Regions from separate parts of the Acetobacter sp. JWB genome, predicted to be linked through region 1. Evidence: predicted binding sites of a transcription regulator. Region 1 holds the regulator's gene; the other holds the start of a gene.
The links. Region 1 encodes HrcA, which represses chaperone genes, less so after heat shock. Its sites were predicted from a motif close to GTTNGCACTCNCNNNNNGNGAGTGCNAAC; they were not measured.
Positions count from the first base shown of each region.

Region 2: a site for HrcA is predicted at 7,964-7,992, ahead of groES (co-chaperone GroES). Genes of this name have one in related genera too.

Region 1 covers NZ_CP030871.1:72,946-83,166, forward strand. Annotated here, with positions in the region: gene rpsA (30S ribosomal protein S1) at 1-1,319, shown strand, start outside; gene DS739_RS00390 (L-dopachrome tautomerase-related protein) at 1,434-2,786, shown strand; gene rdgB (RdgB/HAM1 family non-canonical purine NTP pyrophosphatase) at 2,803-3,402, opposite strand; gene rph (ribonuclease PH) at 3,399-4,133, opposite strand; gene hrcA (heat-inducible transcriptional repressor HrcA) at 4,234-5,334, shown strand; partial or broken gene DS739_RS00410 (penicillin-binding protein 1A) at 5,431-8,183, shown strand; one part of gene prfB (peptide chain release factor 2) at 8,242-8,310, shown strand; one part of gene prfB (peptide chain release factor 2) at 8,312-9,373, shown strand; gene DS739_RS00420 (energy transducer TonB) at 9,716-10,221, shown strand, end outside.
Region 2 covers NZ_CP030871.1:1,908,193-1,918,413, reverse strand. Annotated here, with positions in the region: gene DS739_RS09080 (hypothetical protein) at 1-431, opposite strand, end outside; gene DS739_RS09075 (glycosyltransferase family 2 protein) at 615-1,346, opposite strand; gene DS739_RS09070 (hypothetical protein) at 1,359-2,939, opposite strand; gene DS739_RS09065 (hypothetical protein) at 2,954-3,328, opposite strand; gene DS739_RS09060 (hypothetical protein) at 3,472-5,688, opposite strand; gene groL (chaperonin GroEL) at 5,883-7,523, opposite strand; gene groES (co-chaperone GroES) at 7,579-7,872, opposite strand; gene DS739_RS09045 (dienelactone hydrolase family protein) at 8,083-8,751, shown strand; gene DS739_RS09040 (cold-shock protein) at 8,895-9,098, shown strand; gene DS739_RS09035 (ATP-dependent DNA helicase) at 9,117-10,221, opposite strand, start outside.

The sequences.
Region 1 (10,221 bases):
TTGATCTGGGTGGCGCCATGGCGTTCCTGCCCGGCAGCCAGGTGGATATCCGCCCTGTGCGTGATGTTAGCCCGCTGATGGGTGTGCCCCAGCCGTTCCAGATTCTGAAAATGGATCGCGCTCGTGGCAACATCGTTGTGTCTCGCCGTGCCGTTCTGGAAGAAACGCGTGCTGAACAGCGCAGCGAACTGATCCAGGGCCTGACGGAAGGCATGATTCTGGATGGCGTGGTCAAGAACATCACCGATTACGGTGCGTTCGTTGATCTGGGTGGCGTTGACGGCCTGCTGCATGTGACCGACATTGCATGGAAGCGCATCAACCATCCGTCTGAAGCTCTGCAGATCGGCCAGCCAGTGCGCGTGCAGGTTATCCGCTTCAACCCGGAAACGCAGCGTATCTCCCTTGGCATGAAGCAGCTTGAAGCTGATCCGTGGGAAAATGTTGCCCTGAAGTACCCGCCGGGTGCTCGCTTCACGGGCCGCGTGACCAACATCACCGATTACGGCGCATTTGTTGAGCTGGAACCGGGTGTTGAAGGTCTGGTGCACGTGTCCGAAATGTCTTGGACGAAAAAGAACGTACATCCGGGCAAGATCGTCGCAACCTCTCAGGAAGTGGATGTGATGGTTCTGGATGTGGACAGCGCCAAGCGCCGCATTTCTCTGGGCCTCAAGCAGGTTCAGCGCAACCCGTGGGAGCAGTTCGCGGAAGAGCACAAAGTTGGCTCCACCGTAGAAGGCGAAATCCGCAACATCACCGAGTTCGGTTTGTTCATCGGTTTGTCTGCAGACATCGACGGCATGGTTCACATGTCCGACCTGTCTTGGGACGAAGCGGGCGAAGAAGCCATGAAGCATTACGAAAAGGGCCAGGTTGTCAAAGCCAAGGTTCTGGACGTGGATGTGGAAAAAGAACGTATCTCTCTGGGCATCAAGCAGCTTCAGGAAGATCCGGCAGCCGATGCGCTTGCCAGCGTTCAGAAGGGCTCCATCGTAACCTGCATCGTGACCGCTGTTCAGACGAACGGTATCGAAGTGAAGGTTGACGATGTTCTGACCGGCTTTATCCGCCGCGCTGAACTGGCCCGTGATAAGGCAGAACAGCGTCCGGAACGCTTTGCTGTTGGCGAACGCGTGGATGCAAAGATCATCTCTGTTGATCGTGCAGCCCGCAAGCTGGCCCTGACCATTAAGGGCCGTGAAGTGGAAGAAGACAAGCAGGCCATTAACGAATACGGTTCTGCTGATAGCGGCGCTTCCTTGGGTGATATCCTGGGTGCAGCTATCCGTCGTCGTAATACAGACGGCGAAGACTAATTGTTCAGCCATAAAGGGGCGGTCTGGCTGCTCCTTTATGTTTTTTGAACATTACGTTTTAAGAAAATGGCGTCGGTTTCCGGCGCCATTTTTTTTGTGCTGTGCCGTGTTGTGATGAGAGTTACGGACAGAAATCACGCGGATATCCGCCAATCTGTGCCACACTGTGTTTCAGATTCATCAAAGAACTGGAGACACAACGGAATGGTGCGCAGGAACATAACGCTGAATCAAAAATCACTCAGCCCTATAATCAGCTCAAAACTTGCACGTCGGCATCTGCTTGTAGCTGGTGGCATAGGGTTAGGTCTGGCATTTTCCCGCGCAGCGCGTGCAGTGTCGAGAGCTATTGTGCAAACCGGGATGCATGGTGATCAGGGTTATGAATCCGCTGGGTCGTTCGAGATTGTGGCAGAGTTTTATGGGCCGGGGCCATCAGGCATTGTTGTTACGGATAATGGCCGTATTTTTGTGGGCTTTCCGCGGCATGCCATCAACCACAAAGGGGCTACGCTGGCAGAGTTGGTAAACGGCCATCTTGTTCCGTGGCCAAGCGCTGCGCTGAGCATGCCATCAGATGCACCTCCGGCAGAACGCCTTCTTTCCATCCACGGTATGACACAGGATACGCGCGGTTTTATCTGGGCGATTGATGACGGCAAATTGGCTGGCTTACCTTTGCAGCCGGAGGCTGCAAAAATTGTCTGTTTTGACCCTGCTACTAATAAATTGGTGCGTTCTATCGTTCTCAAATCACCGACTTTGTTGCCTGATAGCCATATGAATGATTTGCGGGTGGATCTTACGCATGGGGCGGAAGGAAGTGTTTACGTGACCGATAGTTCCTTCGGCCATAGCCCGGCTTTGGTGGTGGTGGATATTGCCACAGGACAGCAAAAGCGCGTGTTGGGGAAGCATCCATCCATACAGGCAGAAGCAGGTTTTATGGCCGTGGTGGAAGGGCTGCCGCTCAAATATGATCCCGCGCAAAAACCTAAATTTGTTACCGGCGGGGTAGACGGCATTACTCTAAGCCCAGATTCCAGTCGTGTATTTTATTCACCTCTTACCAGCCGCCGCTTGTATAGTCTGCCAACGGCTTTGTTGTCTGATATGTCTGTCTCAGAAAGTAATTTGGCTGCTGCGGTAAAGGATGAAGGGGAGAAAGGCGTTGCGGATGGTCTGGCAACAGATGCACAAGGGCGCATTTACACCACCAATTTCGAGCATGATGCTATTTTCCGCCGCAATACCGATGGTTCTATGGAACTCATGGTGCATGACCCGCGCGTGCTTTCCCCAGATGGTATTTTTTGCACGCAAACCCATGTTTACTGCACGTTGGGGCAATGGAATCGGCTTGCCGGGTTTCATGATGGCAAAGATGAACGCCAACCACCGTATTTGCTGATTCGTTTCCCCATTCAGGGGCCACCTGTCAGTTCCGCAGAACCGGCAGGTGGTTAATCCGAAATGCGGCTTTTTAGCTCAGGCACGCTTTTTTAAAGGCATCAAACGCGCGGGCACGGTGGCTGATTGCATTTTTTTCTGTATCAGCCATTTCTGCAAAGGTACGGGTTTCGCCTTCGGGGGCAAAAATGGGATCATACCCATGGCCATGCGTGCCGCGTGGTGGCCAGACAATCTGGCCATCTATACGGCCTTCAAAGCTTTCCGTACGGCCATCAGGCAGAGCCAGACACAGCACACAAATAAACCATGCGTTGCGTTTGCCTTGGCCAATACCTTCTTCAATACGCGCCATAGCCCCAGCAAAATCTTTGTTGGGGCCAGCCCAGCGGGCAGAATAAATGCCCGGCGCGCTATCTAGAGCTGCTACGCATAGCCCAGAATCATCGGCCAGTGCTGGCAGGTTGGCAGCTTTGGCTGCGGCTAAGGCCTTAATGGCAGCGTTGCCAGTAAAGGTAGTGGCCGTTTCTTCTGGTTCTGGCAGGTTTAGCGCACCAGCAGAAACAACCTTGATGCCAAAATCAGCCAGCAGCGTGGCAAATTCTGCCAGCTTGCCAGCATTGTGCGTGGCAAGCACAAGGGTGCTGCCACGTTCTAGTTTTATAGAATTCATGCGTGCTTTTTTTCCGCAGCTTCCACGGCAGCTATCTGGGCTTCAAACAGCTCGGTCACACCTTTGCGGGCCAGTGCGAACAGGTTGTCAAACGCGTCTTCTGTAAACGGTGCGCTTTCTGCCGTGCCCTGAATTTCCACAATGCGGCGGTCTGCTGTCAGCACAAAGTTGGTGTCGGCAGAAGCAGAGCTATCTTCCACATAATCCAGATCCAGCACAGCGCCTTCCGTTGTTAACCCACAGGAAACAGCCGCAACCTGTCCCCGCAGCGGCAGCCGAGGCAGCACGTTGGTCGCAACCAGTTTGCCAAGGGCCAGACGCAGTGCCACCCATGCACCTGTAATGGAAGCGCAGCGCGTGCCACCATCAGCGTTCAGCACGTCACAATCCAGCGTAATGCTCATTTCACCCAGAGCGTTCAGATCTGTTACCGCGCGCAGGGAACGGCCAATAAGACGCTGAATTTCCTGCGTGCGACCAGACTGTTTGCCCTTGGCGGCTTCACGGTTGCCGCGTGTGTGGGTGGCGCGGGGCAGCATGCCGTATTCGGCCGTAACCCAGCCGGTGCCTTTGCCACGTAAAAAAGGCGGTACGCGGTTTTCTATACTGGCAGTGCACAGTACTTCCGTGCCGCCAACACGGATAAGGGCAGAACCTTCAGCGTGATGGGCAAAGCCGGTTTCAATGGTAATGGGGCGCATCTGGTCTGGCTGGCGGCCTGAAGGGCGCATAGAAAGCTCCTTGGTAAAATTAAGATGTGTGGCGCGTATGATGCGCTTTTGTCGGCAGTAAAACTGCACGAATAAGGTATATAAAGGCTATCCAGGATTTATGGATATACGAAGGAGCCCTTGTGTCATGAAGCGTGGTTTGCTGCCAGTAAAAGCTGCTCTGCCTCCGGGGCTGAATGCACGGTCTGCGGCTATTCTGCGTGAAGTGGTGGAAGAATATGTTGCGAGTGGGGAGCCCGTTGGTTCGCGCACGGTGTCTCACAGGCTTGGGCTGCCGCTTTCTCCGGCCACAATACGCAACATCATGGCTTCCCTTACAGAAGCTGGATTGCTGTTTTCCCCCCATACGTCTGCCGGGCGGCTGCCTACAGAAAAAGGATTACGGCTGTTTGTAGATGGCTTGTTGCAGTTTGGCGCGCTTTCGGAAGAAGACCAGCGGGTAATTGGCCAATCTCTGGAGGCCAAGGGGCGTTCATTGCAAGATACGCTTACGGAGGCTTCTTCGCTTCTGGCAGGTATGTCCGATGCCGCAGGGCTTGTGGTGGCACCCAAAGGGGACGGAGGTATCAAGCATATTGAGTTTGTGGCGTTAGGCAGCAACCGTGCACTGGTTATTCTGGTGGGGGCGGATGGGCATGTTGAAAACCGTGTGATTGAAACGCCTCCGGGTATGCCGCCTTCCGCTTTGGTGGAGGCTGCAAATTACCTGAATGCACGGGCCATGGGTGCATCTTTGCCGGATTTACGCATGCGCGTAAGTTCTGAAATGACGGAAGACCGGAGCATTCTCAACGGTCTAACAGCAGAGGTGGTAGAAAGTGGTCTTGCTATTTGGGATGGTGGCGGAGATGGGCTGGGCGGCACCCTGATTGTGCGCGGGCAATCCCGTTTATTGGCTGATGTCGATGGGCAGGACAGGCTATTGGCCATTCAAACACTGTTTGACCGGCTGGAAGCGCAGGAAACCATGCTGCGTCTGTTGGAGTTGGTGGAGAGATCAGAGGGCGTGCGTATTTTTATTGGTGCGGAAAGTGGGTTGTTTGGGGCCACGGGCATGTCCGTTGTTATGGCTCCAGCCCGGAATGACGCGAACCGGGTTGTAGGTGCTATTGGTGTTATTGGTCCTACCCGCATCAATTACGGGCGTATTGTGCCGGTGGTAGATTATACAGCCCGCCTGCTAGGTGAAATGTTAGGTTAGTAACTGTTTGTGCATGTGGTCGGAATTCGGCCATGATTTTTATTACAATGCGCAAACAGGGCAGACGATTATGTGTGAGAATGGTAAAGGGCCTGTATGACAAGCGCTCCGTCTTCTGGTGATCCGGGTTTATCTTCCAGCCATTCTCAAGGCAGGCCTCCGCAAAATCGCAGGCCCGATCTGCGCCGCCCACGTTTTCGACAGTGGCGGAAGGTAATTGGAGCAACGGCTGCACTGGCGTTGGTTGGCACAACGGGCGCTGTGGTTCTGCTTTGGTCTCAGTACGAAGGGATTGTAGCTGATCTGCCAACGGTAGAGGGCTTACGCTCCTATCAGCCGCCAGTCATGAGCCGCCTTTACGCTGGGGATGATGAGCTTATTGCTGAACTGGCTAATGAGCGGCGTATTTTTGTACCCATCAGCGCTGTGCCAGATAAGGTAAAAAACGCTTTTGTTGCGGCGGAAGACCAGAAATTCTGGACGCATAAAGGGGTGGACCCCGTTGCTATTGCCCGTGCCGGGCTTACAGATTTAACGCGCGGTAAGGGCAAGCGGCCCATTGGGGCGTCCACCATTACGCAGCAGGTGGCACGTATCATGCTGCTGGGCAGCAATGCGGTGTCTTTCCAGCGTAAAGCCAAGGAAGCTTTTTTGGCCATGCGGGTGGAGCAGGTGCTGCCCAAAGATAAGATTCTTGAAATCTATCTCAACGAAATTTATCTGGGCAGCGGGGCATATGGTATTGCCGCGGCATCCCAAACCTATTTCAACAAGCCGCTTGATCAATTGGATGATGCAGAAGCCGCGTTTTTGGCGGCGCTGCCAAAGTCTCCCACCAATTATAATCCAGTACGTTTCCCAGATGCAGCCAGAGGGCGCAGAAACTGGGTGCTGGAACGTATGGCTGATATTGGTGCCATTACGCATGATGCGGCCCGCGTAGCAGAAGCCCAACCACTTACTACCCGCAGCTTCACCCGGCCCGGCCCGGCGCCAGGGGCTGAATGGTTTGCGGAAGAAGTGCGCCGCGAACTGATGGAGCGTTACGGTCAGGACGTAACAATGCAGGGGGGCTTGGATGTTCATACCAGTCTGGATCTGCCACTCCAGCGCAATGCGCAGGATATTTTGCGCCAAGGCTTGATGGCGTATGATCGTGCGCATCGTGGCTGGCGAGGGCCTGTGCACCATCTTTCCGATATCGGGTCATCTGCCTCTACGGCAGACTGGGTGCAGGCTTTAAGGGGGGTGCCCGTGCCTGCTGGTATGCTCGACCAATGGCGTTTGGCTGTTGTTCTGGATGCAAAGGGGCAGGTGGGCTGGCTAGAAGGCAGCGTGGTGCGGCGGAACAATGCTTCCCAAAGCGGAGGAGAGCCCCGTACAGGCGTTGTGCAGGCCAAGGATATGGCATGGGCGCGGCGCTTCAAACCATTGCGTGTGGGTGATGTGGTGATGGTGCAACCGCAGGCCGAGGGGGGGCATGTTGCCCTTATGCAGGTACCTGTGGTGGAAGGTGCCATTGTTACCATGAACGCGCGCACGGGCCGGGTTCTGGCTCTGGTGGGGGGATGGTCATTTCAGGCCTCGCAGTTTGATCGCGCAACGCAGGCGCTGCGTCAGCCGGGGTCTTCCTTCAAGCCATTTGTTTATCTGGATGCCATGGAACAGGGGATTTCCCCTTCCCAGAAGTTTGATGATTCCCCGGTTTCCTACGGGGCATGGCATCCTAATAACTATGAAAAAGATTTCTGGGGGCCCACCACTCTGCATGATGCGCTGCGTGAATCGCGCAACCTGGTCACTATTCGTTTGGCGGCCCATCTGGGCATGAAAACCGTAGCGGATATGGCAACCAACCTGGGGCTGGTGGATTCCATGCCGCATGTGCTGCCCGCAGCGCTGGGGGCAGTGGAAACCACGGTGCTGAAAGAAGCTGGAGCCTATGCTTCGCTCGCAGCAGGTGGGCGCAAGGTGACGCCAACTTTGGTGGATGACGTGCAGGACCGAGAAGGGCACGTGATCTGGCGTCCGGAGGGGCTGGCATTGACCACAGCCGCCTTAGCGCAACCCAATAGCGGACAAACAGCAGATCAACCTGCCGCTGATGCTGTGTTTCCAGATGCGCCGTCGGATCAAAAATCTGGAGACGCAGGAAAAGTTGCGCCAGCACCAGCGCCTGCACAACAGCCTATTGTGATGCCGGGGCAGAATGATCTGCCTGCCTTGCATGATAGCCGACAGCAGGTGGCATCCGCCCAAAGTGCGTTCCAGATTACCACCATGTTGCAGGATGTTATCCGGCGCGGCACGGGTATGCGGGCTGGAACAGGCATAGATGTGCCAATTGCAGGCAAAACCGGCACCAGCCAGAACTTCAATGATGCATGGTTTGCTGGGTACACCCCAGATATTGTAACCGTAGTGTGGATTGGGTTTGATACGCCGCAGTCTCTCGGCAAGAATGAAACCGGTGGCGCTATTGCGGGCCCCTTGTGGAACAAGGTGATGAAAACCGCCTTGGATGGTTACCCACGGCAGGACTTTGTGCCACCTGCGGGTATTACGCTTGTGCAGTATGATACGGGCAGGGGCGTGGCGATAGATGCCTTTAAGGAAGGGCAGGTGCCGGGGCTTAGCGCAAACCTTTCAAGCAACGTAAACCCGCAGGAACTTACAGCAGCAGATACAGGTGCTGAAAACATGCCTGATTCTGAAAGCGATATGGCGGCTGAAGGTTCTGGCGGTGGGCAGGCTGGGGGAGCGCACCTTCTGGGGCTGGTGGATCGTCTGGTTCTGCGGCACCTTCTGCGCCAGCTGGGGGTGACATTGGTATGGGTGGCCTTTATTGAGAGACCAGCACCGCACTGTCTTTTTTGACATGATAGAAAAATATGGAGAATCGGCCTGATGTCTGCCGAGACTGAAGCCCTTAACGACCAGATCAAGCAGTCAGTGGCACTGCTGAGGAGGCATCTTTAACTGGGATGTCGCTCAGGAAAGACTTGCTGAACTGAACAACCGGGCAGAAGACCCCGATTTGTGGAACGATTCAGACGCCGCGCAAAAAATGATGCGTGAGCGTACTCTTCTGGCCAATCAGATTGAAGGTGTGGAAGCGCTTGAAACCAATGTGCGCGATACCAGTGAACTGATTGAACTGGCAGAAGCCGAAGGTGATGCGGATTTGGTGGCCGAAGGCATGGCCACGCTGCGTGATCTGGCGGAAGAAGCCAAACGGCGTGAAACAGAAAGCCTGCTTTCTGGCGAAGCAGATAGCAATGACTGCTATCTGGAAGTCAACGCAGGTGCTGGTGGTACGGAAGCGCAGGATTGGACAGAAATGTTGCTGCGCATGTACACTCGCTGGGCAGAGGCGCATGGCTACAAAGTCACGCTGATGGAAAGCTCCGAAGGTGAGCAAGCAGGTCTGAAATCCGCCACCATTCAGGTTTCTGGCCCCAATGCGTATGGTTGGTTGAAAACAGAAGCCGGTGTGCATCGTTTGGTGCGTATTTCACCGTTTGATGCTGCCGCCCGGCGCCAGACATCCTTTGCATCTGTTTGGGTATATCCCGTTATTGATGATTCCATTGAAATCGAGATCAATGACGCAGATCTGAAGGTAGATACCTTTAGGGCCTCTGGTGCCGGTGGGCAGCACGTTAACAAAACGGATTCCGCTATCCGTATCACACATATGCCCACAGGTATTGTTGTGGCGTGTCAGACGGATCGTTCCCAGCACCGAAACCGTGCAACGGCCATGCAAATGCTGCGTGCGCGTTTGTATGAAGCAGAGTTGCAGAAGCGCGAAGCCGAGGCCGCAGCGGCAGAAGCCGCCAAAACGGATATCGGCTGGGGGCATCAGATCCGCTCTTACGTGCTTGCACCTTACCAGATGGTAAAAGATTTGCGCACAGGGGTAGAAACCGGCAACCCGGATGCCGTGCTGGATGGAGATCTGGATGCCTTTATGGCGGCAGCACTTGCCATGCGCGTAGGGGCAACGCGGTCAGAGGCCAGCGCCTCTGCTCAGTAAGTATTTATTTCTATATCGGAATAAAAATACAAAAAAGCAGGCTCCAGTTTGGGCCTGCTTTTTTGTTGTGCTGAAAGACAGAACTGAACAGAGAAAACGCCGGCAGAGCCGAGAAAACTCCGCTTTAGAGAGAGTTTGTTCCTAAGCCAGAACAGATTGTCTTTATGAAAGAAAATGTGAAATTAGCAGAACATTCTTGACAGAAAGCCTATCTAATTGCCCAATCGAAAGTTGGAAAAGGTTACCTGTATGGCAGAACAGCAATCTGTTATTGTCATACCAGCGTAAACAGGCTCCGGTAACGCCCTGTGCATCAAGGGTAAGACAATAGCATCTGTTGAGATGCAGGGTGACAAAGGAGGACGTGCAAATATGAATGACTACGAGCAACAGCCGGGCTCGGTGAAATATACGTTCCGGGTAGGGGCTGTTGTCAGTGTTGTTGCCCTGCTGGTGGTTGTCGCGCTGCATCTTATGGGCGTGCTGGGGCTGATGTACGGTATGGGAACCACAGCAAGCGTTCCCGTTACACATCCACCTATCAAAACAGTCATGCTGCCGCCGCCTCCACCGCCCCCGCCACCACCTCCACCGCCTCCACCGCCGCCGGTTATGGCAGTGCCTCCGCCGCCATATATTCCGCCGCCCAAGATCAAGGTGCCGCCACCGCCCAAGCCGCCCATCAAGCATGTGGCCAAGGCGCCGCCCAAGCACCCAACGCCACCGCAAACCAAAACGGCAGCGGCACCGCCAGCAGCAACTGCTCCAAGCAGTGCGGCAGCAGCAGGGAATGGCACAACAGATGCACCAGATACATCTGCTGGTTCGGCACCTTTAAACAATGTGCA
Region 2 (10,221 bases), 950 kb from region 1:
TAAATTGTGCAGGCTGCGGCAGGATTATTCGTCAAGCGCAATGTTTCTGCTTGGATTATCTGAATAATGGGATCATTAAGTATTTCTGGTGGTAAACTTTTTAAAAACTGTATCTGGAAATCCAGGTCAATCTTGCGTGATAGATTAAGAAGCCCGATTTCGAGGCAAAGACGATGACTAAGGCCAAAAAAACTTATGAGGCGATTGAGAATAATGAAAATTTCACGATAGTTTTGGTCTGACGTTAGGCGGATAAGGCCTTCAATGATTTGCTCCTGAATAGCTTTAATGGCTGCAGAGTGCTGGCTATTATCTTCAGGGCAAGTATAAGAGCATTCAATTAACCGAGAAAAAGCTTCTTGTATGTTTCCTGCGTTAACAAGATCTAGAACCTCTTGTCGATTTTTTAGAACTTCTTCGTAATCCATCATACTTGCCTTTATCATTTTCTCTGTGGGATATTACGAAAATCAATGCCGTTCCGCTAGGGCCTGTTTATGCCATAACTATAATCGGCAAAATAGCAAATTATTTTCGATGATTAATAAAATCCATCAATAAGTGGTAATATTATAAATAAATATTACCACTTATTGGAGTAGAATAGAGTATTTTTAAGAATAGATATTTTTTAGAACATCATCATATTCTTTGGGAACCCCACAAAATATGATATCATTTTTATCGACTATTTCATAATGAATAGAAGATCCGCGTTTAATAAGATGATTATAAAGTGGAGCAATATAAAGTTCAGGCATAGAAGGAGCTTTTTTTTCTTCCTCTAGCGCCCATAGGAAATCAGAGGCACGTGCAAAGTAGTATAAACCATCGCAACATAGGTCAGATATTGGATTTTTTTCTGTTGTGCGAATAACTCGCGGTTCACTACTATTTTTTTCTGGGCCAACATAAGACCAATTTTGTCCGGTTCCTTTAAATACTTCCAGGTAGCCGTCTGAATGAGCAAACCAAGGTTCAGAAGGAAAAGAGAAATTTTTGCGGAATGTGTCAATATTGAAAATAGTGAGCGGGGTTTCTAAAGGATACTGGCTCCCCACAATGCCCAGCTCAACTGTTTCTGCTTGTCCTTTTGTGGGGGCATCAAGAATGATTGTTTCAAAGTTCTTAATGCCCATTTTTTGGCATTCTTTGGCAATAAAGTTTTTTGTATCTTCTACATCGCGTGCAATAAAAACAAATTTTTCTTGTGCAAAGTAATTTTTAAAGCTTCCAACAGCAAGAGAAAAAACAGTATTATCGCCGACAGGCAGCATATATTTAGGTAATTTATACCCAGCTTCTGTAAATCGACGGGATAGACCTGCCATAGGTATAACAATCATGGACAAAACTCCTTATATAAGCTGATAAAGACGGGCTGCATTGGCAATAAAAGCTTTTTGCCTATCTGGTCTGTCTGCATGTAGTGGCAGCATGCTGATAAACAACAAAACAGTTAAAGAATTGACTTCAGTTTTACTTATGTTGTTAGGGAGCCTGCGCAAGAAATCAGCTTGCACCCATTCATGATGCGGCCCTGATGGGAAGGAGATGCTGAAATTATAAGGAGTTTCAGCCTCAAAAAGATAATGGCCTGCAATAATCAGGTCATATAGCCCTCCGAATGAGTGCCATAGTTTGGCAAAGTCATATCGAATGTCGCCGAAAATGCTTGAGCCAGTAACAGGAATATAACCGCGCGGATCAATTGTACAAATACGGCGTGCACGGGAGTTATAAAGAATATTACTAAGGCAGAAATCTCCATGCATAATAGATGCATTACGATCAGACGAAAGATCAATATTGCTAATCATTTCATCAGCAATTTGTTTAAGAGAGGGTAATTTTTTACCATCTAGTGTCAGTGGATGATTAATATCAAACCCTGTTACTTTAGAATATTGGGCAATGCGATCATAGGTTTTGTCTGTTGCAAGGCGCTTGAGAATATCATTGCCTTTGATTTCAGGCGTAGAATGCTTTTGACAAATGGAAAGAAATTCAAAGCATGATTCTAGAATACTTTCCCATGTAGCTTTGCCTATGCTGGAAAAAACAAACAATTCCGACAAGGTTGGCGCGTATTCGTATTCTATTGTGTAAGAGTTTTCAGACGTATCTAAAAGACGTGCTGTAAACGGTTTAATATCCGCCGGTACATTCTGGAGCCATGTGGCTTCATCATGCATTTTTTTATGGTCATCACTGGATTTGCGCACAATGCGATCATCAATGTAGAGAGAATTGAATGCGCGTTGTGTTGTGACACTGCGGCGTGAGCGGAAGTAGGTTTGCAGGTGCCCAAAATCGTACCATTTCTCAGGGTAAATGGCTTTTAAGGTATGTTCCTTTGCGTATAAGGCGATACCTTTAATAAAGCTTCCTCCGGCGCGCGTAAGCGCCCGTACAAGATGGCGAGATTTGGAAAAACAGAAGTAACCACAAATAATATGCTGGGGTTGTGGTGGGGTTGCTTCTAACTGGATTGCCTGCAAGTCTGAGACAGTATTGTCTTTTTGGATGCTAACAGAAGCCCAAGCATAATCATCACTTTCATGGTGCACTGCCAAGGCATCAACCTGTTCAAGGTCTAATCCTTCTACAAGCGTATCACCGTGGAGTAGATGCAAGGTTTCAGCTGAAGTTTCAATGTAGTTCAGTGCATAGATGATGGAATTGCCTAACGACAGATGGCTGGGAACACGCACAATAATTGCGCCCAACTCTTCTAATCGTTGCATGTCATAATGCGGAACATTAAAATCTTCAGGCAGTGTCAAATAGACAGAACCCAGTTTAGACAATGCTTTAATCTGGGTTTCGTAAAGACGTGTAACACCTATAGGTAGAAAGGAAGGGGGAATACGGCCAAATTCAATGGCCAATTCCTGGTCAACATATGCACCAGACAGGATGAGGGAAAAAGACGTCATGGATATTCCATCGGTTAATTGTCGATGTTCAGGAGTTTCCTGATTTCTTCGGAGGAATATTTCAAAAATTCATCAGGACGGATAGCTTTATCATCTACATAGAAGCCTTCAGTGCCGCACCATGGCTTGCCGACATAGATTTCATCAAAAGGGATATCATGCTTGCGCAGCCAGTCTATGATAACGGGCAACGTGTTTGCATTTATTTTACCTACATTACCGTTATAGGTACGTACATTACGAGCAGTTTGAATGACAATTTCAAAACCTGCCTGCTTGTATTCGCGTAGTTTTTCAACAACTTCAATATTAGGTTTTTTTTCAGAGTAGGACTTGGATGCATCTGTAAGCGTTAGAGTGTCATCCAAATCCATAATTAGTCTTTTCATTTTACTAATACCTCCTCAAACTCCTGTTTCACATGGTTCTTTTGTTGTTTACCGAACCCGAAAAAGATGCAACGCTTTTTAGCCTTGATCCGTGAATTTTCTCTATAAGATAAACAGACGTTATCTAATATTGAGTTTTTATTTTAAGAAACATGCGGGCTTGTAGGGGGTAATAGGCCTGCAGGTAAATAAAATACCTCAGTACCATCTTTATGGTCTTTGGGCAGGAAACCTGCTTGCGCGTACATATTTCGGAATAAGGAAATATTGGATGTGATGGGGAGGGAGATTGTGATATCGCCTTCACCAAACTGATTGCGAATAAGTTGTGCAGCCTCAGAAAGCATAAAGTTTTCAGTGCCCATTCCATGTACGCGTGCAGATAAAATGAAACGATTTATGGCATGATCATCAATAAACATGGCCGCAGAAGGGCCGTAATCAGCAAATCTGTCTTTTACTGAGAAGATTAAGAGCATTTTTTTTGAGTCTATGGATGTAAAAGAATTTACAGTTTCCTGAGTAATATTTACATCTTCTGCCTTCGATGTCAGGGAGTTTTTAATTAAAGAAGGCAGGCTTTCTAAAAGCTTATCATCAGATGAAATAATCTTATGCGGGGAAACCTTGCATTCCATAAACTGCAACATTTTTAGTGATTGTGGTGTAAAATTGCTAACTGGAGCCTGCATTACAGCAGAAGGCGCTGGTGGTGTTTCTAGTTTTTCTGTTTTATGGGGCAAAGTTTGTTTGAAATTTGCCTGTGTTTCTGCTGCCCAAAGCAGGATGCGCCTTGTAAGATAAGGGTTTTTTCCTATGGTGCGTATGTCAGGAAAAGTTTCTGTAATAGCTGCTCTACGTATGGCTGAAGCATCAACCAAAACAATTTCTGCCGACTGTACAGAAAATTTTGAGCAGATATCAGGTATAATATTGCTTATAGGGGCAGAATTAATGGCAACGTAATCAAAATCTTCTAAAGCCAAAAATTTGGGTTCAATGATTTTATCCCATTGAGCTTGTATGTCTGCCTCATTCCCGTCTGCGTAAAGACAAACCTTTATGCCACGCCCCCGCAAATACTGGATTGCTTCCCATATGCCCATTGGCCAGCCATCTTGCCTTGGCATGGGCAAAGTTTGGTCGCCAGAAGCATCCTCTGAGAGTTTTCCGCGCCATATCGTATTATCTAGACTGAAGATAACTGTTTTAACGCAGTCAGTCTGGCATAGGGTGCGCAGCCCCCATATCATCTGCCGGAAAAGGAGTGTTCCTATAGTGTTATGTTTATTGGGATAAATTGTTTGCAGATCTGGGAGAGGGCCGCCTTGTTCAAAGGGGCCAAAATCATCCCAATCCTGAAAGATGATCCCATTATGGGTGTTAAAATATATTGTATCATCTTGAATATAACGTTTACCAACAATGGAAGTGACTGCTTCTATATCCAAAATTTTTATTAAGGGATGATTATCTAATTCTGTAGAAAGTAGAATATTTAGTGTTTGAATAATGGTGGATACAGACATATCAACGCCGCGATCCCGCGAAAAAGGCCGGGGAGGGATCTGCGGAGTTAGGAAGTTTGAAACCAACAAAGGTGTGTCGGATAAAGCGGCATAATCTAAAACGTGCTGAATAAAGTTTTTAAGTGTCTCTTGAGCATTCGTTAGAATATTCTGTGCAAAATTTGGCGTATTAAAACGCGCACCCCAAATAATATCATCACCTAAAATAGAGCGCAAAGAAGGCTGGAGATATACAAAATCATAATCTTCTAACGGAATAGGTAAGGCTGTAGGCAGCGGAGCTACAAATTCATAGGGTATAAAATCAAACCGAATATCTAGATATTGTTGTGTGAGTTGTTCATGGCATAAAGCACCGATACTGGAACCTATAATCAGCACCTTTTGTACTTTTGTAGGAACAATTTCTAGATTGCTGGGGAATATAAATTCAGAATCCTCTAATTCTGTAGATTCCATGCTTTGTGTGGGAAGAGCAGAATCCGTAGTTTTTTCGGTGAGGAGAGGCTTAGATGAAGGTGCTTGCTCTTCTAAAATGGCGCAGAGGTCGTGCTTTGGGGTTTCGAGAAAAATAACTAATCTTCCATCATCCCGATATTCCATGCCAGTTGACTGCCACGCAAGATCTCCATCGTTTGCAAGGATAAGGAGCTGATGGTTTTCAATCCTCCATAACCATGCATTGGAGCTGTCGGGTTCTTTTATACGTCCTGAAGGGCTTAGAAAAAGTTGCTGGATCTGTGTGGATTCAGATTGGAAATTCCAAACTTTTTCTGTGAGTGCTGGAGATAATGAAAAAGGTAACCCACGAAAAGTTTTTGTTTCCAGCATTTTTGCCTGCACCTGACGAATGGGGTACTAAAAGTAGTTGCCCGTGAAAATCTTTACGCAGTTTTATAGCATCCAATACTTTTTATCAAAACACTGGGTTTAATTATAGCTGTATGCAAATAAAAACGGGTGAAGGGATATAATCCCTCCACCCGTCAGGCAGTTTAAAAGACTTCTTAGTTATAATGTAAGACTTAGAAGTCCATACCGCCCATGCCACCCATGTCAGGGCCGCCAGCCGGAGCGGCTTTCTTTTCCGGGCGTTCTGCAACCATGGCTTCCGTGGTGATCAGCAGGCCAGCAACAGATGCTGCATCCTGCAGAGCCGTGCGGACAACCTTGGCCGGGTCAATAATACCGGCTTCAACCAAGTTCTTGTATTCGCCAGCCTGAGCGTCGAACCCGAAGTTGTAGTCGTTATTTTCCAGCACCTTGTTTGCGATCACAGCGCCGTCTTCACCAGCGTTGTGAGCGATCTGGCGCAGAGGAGCCTGCAGTGCGCGGCGGATGATGTCACCACCAACGCGCTGGTCATCATTGTGGTAGTGCAGGCCTTCCAGCTTCAGCGTAGCGCGGGCCAGAGCCGTGCCACCACCAGGAACAATGCCTTCTTCCACAGCAGCGCGGGTTGCGTGCAGGGCATCGTCAACGCGGTCTTTGCGTTCTTTTACTTCCACTTCGGTGGAACCACCAACGCGGATCACGGCAACACCGCCAGCCAGTTTGGCCAGACGTTCCTGCAGCTTTTCACGGTCGTAGTCGGAAGACGTTTCTTCGATCTGCGCACGAATCTGCTTAACACGGCCCTTAATGTCATCGGCTTTGCCAGCGCCATCAACAATGGTGGTGTTTTCTTTGTCGATGTGCACTTTCTTGGCGGTGCCAAGCATGTTCAGGGTAACGGTTTCCAGCTTGATGCCCAGATCTTCGCTGATGACCTGACCACCCGTAAGGATAGCAATGTCTTCCAGCATAGCCTTGCGGCGATCACCAAAGCCCGGAGCCTTAACAGCAGCAATTTTCAGGCCACCGCGCAGCTTGTTAACAACCAGAGTTGCCAGAGCTTCACCGTCAACGTCTTCTGCAATAATCAGCAGCGGACGGCCGGACTGAACAACGGATTCCAGCAGCGGCAGCATAGGCTGCAGGGAAGACAGCTTCTTTTCATGGATCAGGATGTAGGGGTTTTCCAGATCCGCTGTCATCTTTTCCGGGTTCGTCACGAAGTACGGAGAGATGTAGCCGCGGTCAAACTGCATGCCTTCAACAACATCCAGTTCTGTCTGGAAGTGCTTGGCTTCTTCAACCGTGATCACGCCTTCGGAGCCAACTTTCTGCATGGCTTCGGAGATCATCTGACCGATTTCAGATTCACCGTTTGCAGAAATCGTACCAACCTGAGCGGTTTCCGCCGGGGTGGTAACTTTCTTGGCGTTCTTCTTCAGCTCTTCGATAACAACGGCAACAGCCTTGTCGATCCCGCGCTTCAGATCCATCGGGTTCATGCCAGCGGCAACAGCCTTGTGGCCTTCACGCACGATAGCCTGAGCCAGAACCGTAGCCGTTGTGGTGCCGTCACCCGCAATGTCATTGGTTTTAGATGCAACTTCACGCAGCATCTGAGCGCCCATGTTTTCGAACTTGTCAGCCAGTTCGATTTCCTTGGCAACGGAAACACCGTCCTTGGTGATGCGGGGAGCGCCGAAGCTCTTGTCCAGCACCACGTTACGGCCTTTGGGGCCCAGCGTTACTTTTACAGCGTCAGCCAGAATATCCACACCGCGCAGCATACGCTGGCGTGCGTCTGCACCAAACTTTACGTCTTTGGCAGCCATTGAATTTCTCCTGTGAAGATCGTTCTGAAATTAAATAATGCGGATCAGCGCAAAATCAGGCGGTTACCACGCCCATGATGTCGCTTTCCTTCATGATCAGCAGCTCTTCGCCATCGATCTTCACTTCTGTGCCGGACCATTTGCCAAACAGGACACGGTCACCAGCCTTAACATCAAGCGCCACAATCTGGCCCTGTTCATTCCGGGCACCCGGACCAACTGCAACCACTTCGCCTTCCATAGGCTTTTCCTGAGCTGTGTCAGGAATAATGATTCCGCCAGCGGTCTTCTGTTCGCCTTCAAGGCGACGGACAACTACCCGGTCGTGTAAGGGACGAAACTTCGTCATTATGGATCGCTCCACATTCATTTTTGGGATGGTGCCCTTAACAGAAAGCAGCCCCATCCACTTTGTCGCGCGTAACATAACGCCGCGTTACGTTAGCACTCCCACCCCGGGAGTGCCAGAAAAGGAGATAGGTCTGGCCAAAGGCAGAGTCAAGGAATGTGGATAAAGTTTCTTTTTGCTGTAACGTAAGAGCAGATAGGAGGTGCTCGCATGGGTCATATCACTACACTTCAGGCTGCGGATGGACATGAATTTTCCGCGTGGGAAACCGAAGGTAGCCATCATCCTTACACACTTGTGGTGCTTCAGGAAATTTTTGGGGTGAACCACCATATCCGGCAGGTTTGCGAAAACTTTGCCAAGGCCGGATGCCACGTTATTGCGCCAGCTTTGTTTGACCGCGTGCAACGTGGGGTGGAGCTGGATTATTCCACAGCAAGCGTGGAAAAAGGCAAGGCGCTGCGGGCGCAAATTCCGCTTGCTAAAACACTGTTGGATATTCAGGCAGCCGCCTCAGTGTTCAAGCCGCGTAAGGTGGGCATTATCGGCTATTGCTGGGGTGGTACATTGGCGTGGGAAGCTGCATGTAGAACGGATGACTTTGCAGCCGCTGTTGGCTGGTATGGGGCAGGTATTGCCGCCAGCCGGAATGAGACTCCGCGTTGCCCCGTAGAGCTGCATTTCGGTGAACAGGATACAAGTATTCCGCATACTGATATTGCAGCCATTCGACAGGCGCGCCCGGAAGTTGAACTTTACGTGTACGACGATGCAGGGCACGGCTTTGGTTGCCCAGAAAGAAGCTCTTTTAATGCCAAAGCTTATCAGGAAGCGCAGGAACGCAGCATTAATTTCCTGAAAAGCAATATGAATCCGTAGTGTTATTTTCCTGTTCTCGTCATGGCCTATTATCGAATTATGATTGACAATTGTGGCTGGTCATGGGGGGATGGGGTATATCCTGAACCGCACACGGTGTGCAGCAGGACAAAACGTTGAGAAGAACAAGGACTATCCCGCTCATGCCGACCGGTACAGTAAAATGGTTTAACGCCACCAAGGGTTATGGCTTTATTGCCCCAGATGATGGCGGTAAAGATGTGTTCGTACATATTACCGCAGTGCAGGCAGCGGGTTTGCGTGGCCTGAATGACGGACAGAAAGTTTCTTTCGATCTGGTTGAAGAACGCGGCAAGCAGGCTGCAACCAATCTGAAAGTAGATTGATTTTTCAGGTAGGGCCGATCAGTTTTGATCGGCCCTTTCTGTATCTGCTAAAAAGGCAGCAAGTTCCCGTGCTGTGTCTGCCAACCCAAGGCGACGAACTTCTACGCCTTCGGGAAACGCGCTGAGCAAGCGGGTAGGGGTGCGCCTGTCTAACAGGACAAATACCCCCCGATCAGACTGGCGGCGAATAAGCCGACCAAAGGCCTGACGTAACCTCAGGCGTGCAATTCGTTCATCAAAAGATTTCGGGTCACCTCCAGAAAGGTGAATACGGCGTTCACGGTGCAGAATATCTGGCCGCGGCCACGGCACACGTTCAAAAGCTACCAGTCGTAGTGCATTGCCGGGCACATCTACGCCATCTCGCATGGCATCAGTGCCTAACAGGCAAGCGTGTTCTTCTGTGCGGAAAATATCTACCAACGTATTGTTGTCCATCGCATCTACATGCTGGGCGTAGAGCGGGAGACCGTTTTCTTCCAATGTTGGGGCAATGCGATCATACACACCGCGCAAACGGGAAATGGCCGTGAAAAGCCCCAATCCCCCACCGCCGGATGCCAAGAAAAGCGTGCGAAATGCGGCTGCCAGATCCACAATGCTGCTGTTGTCTATGTCCGTTACAATATAGGCGCGTGTCTGGCGGGCATAATCAAACGGGCTGGCCAAGCTGGCACGCAGAGGTGGGGAGGGGAAGTGATTGGCCCCAGTGCGTGCTTCAGCGGCTTCCCACGCCTGTTCTGCATTATCGCTATCCGGTTCATTGGTTTGCTGATCACGCAAGGTGGCAGATGTAATCAGCATACCCTGCGCAGGTATGGCCATGATGCCAGCAAATGGAATGGTGGGGTCTAGCCAGTGGCGATAGAGGCCCACATCCTGCTCCCCCATTCTCTGTTTTTCGCGCCGCTCAACCCGGATGAAGTGCACGTGCGAAGGGGTGGTATCGGGCTCAGGTGGTGTGTCTAGTGCGCTCAGCATAGCAATCCACGCATCTAGCCGAGAGATAGCCCTGCGGCGCAAGGCGCGTGTCATGGCCTCTATGCGTCCGCGTGTTGTGGAATCCAGCGTTTCGGCATCTTCTTCCAGGCGGGCGTGCAGGCGTTCCACCAAGGTGCGTAAA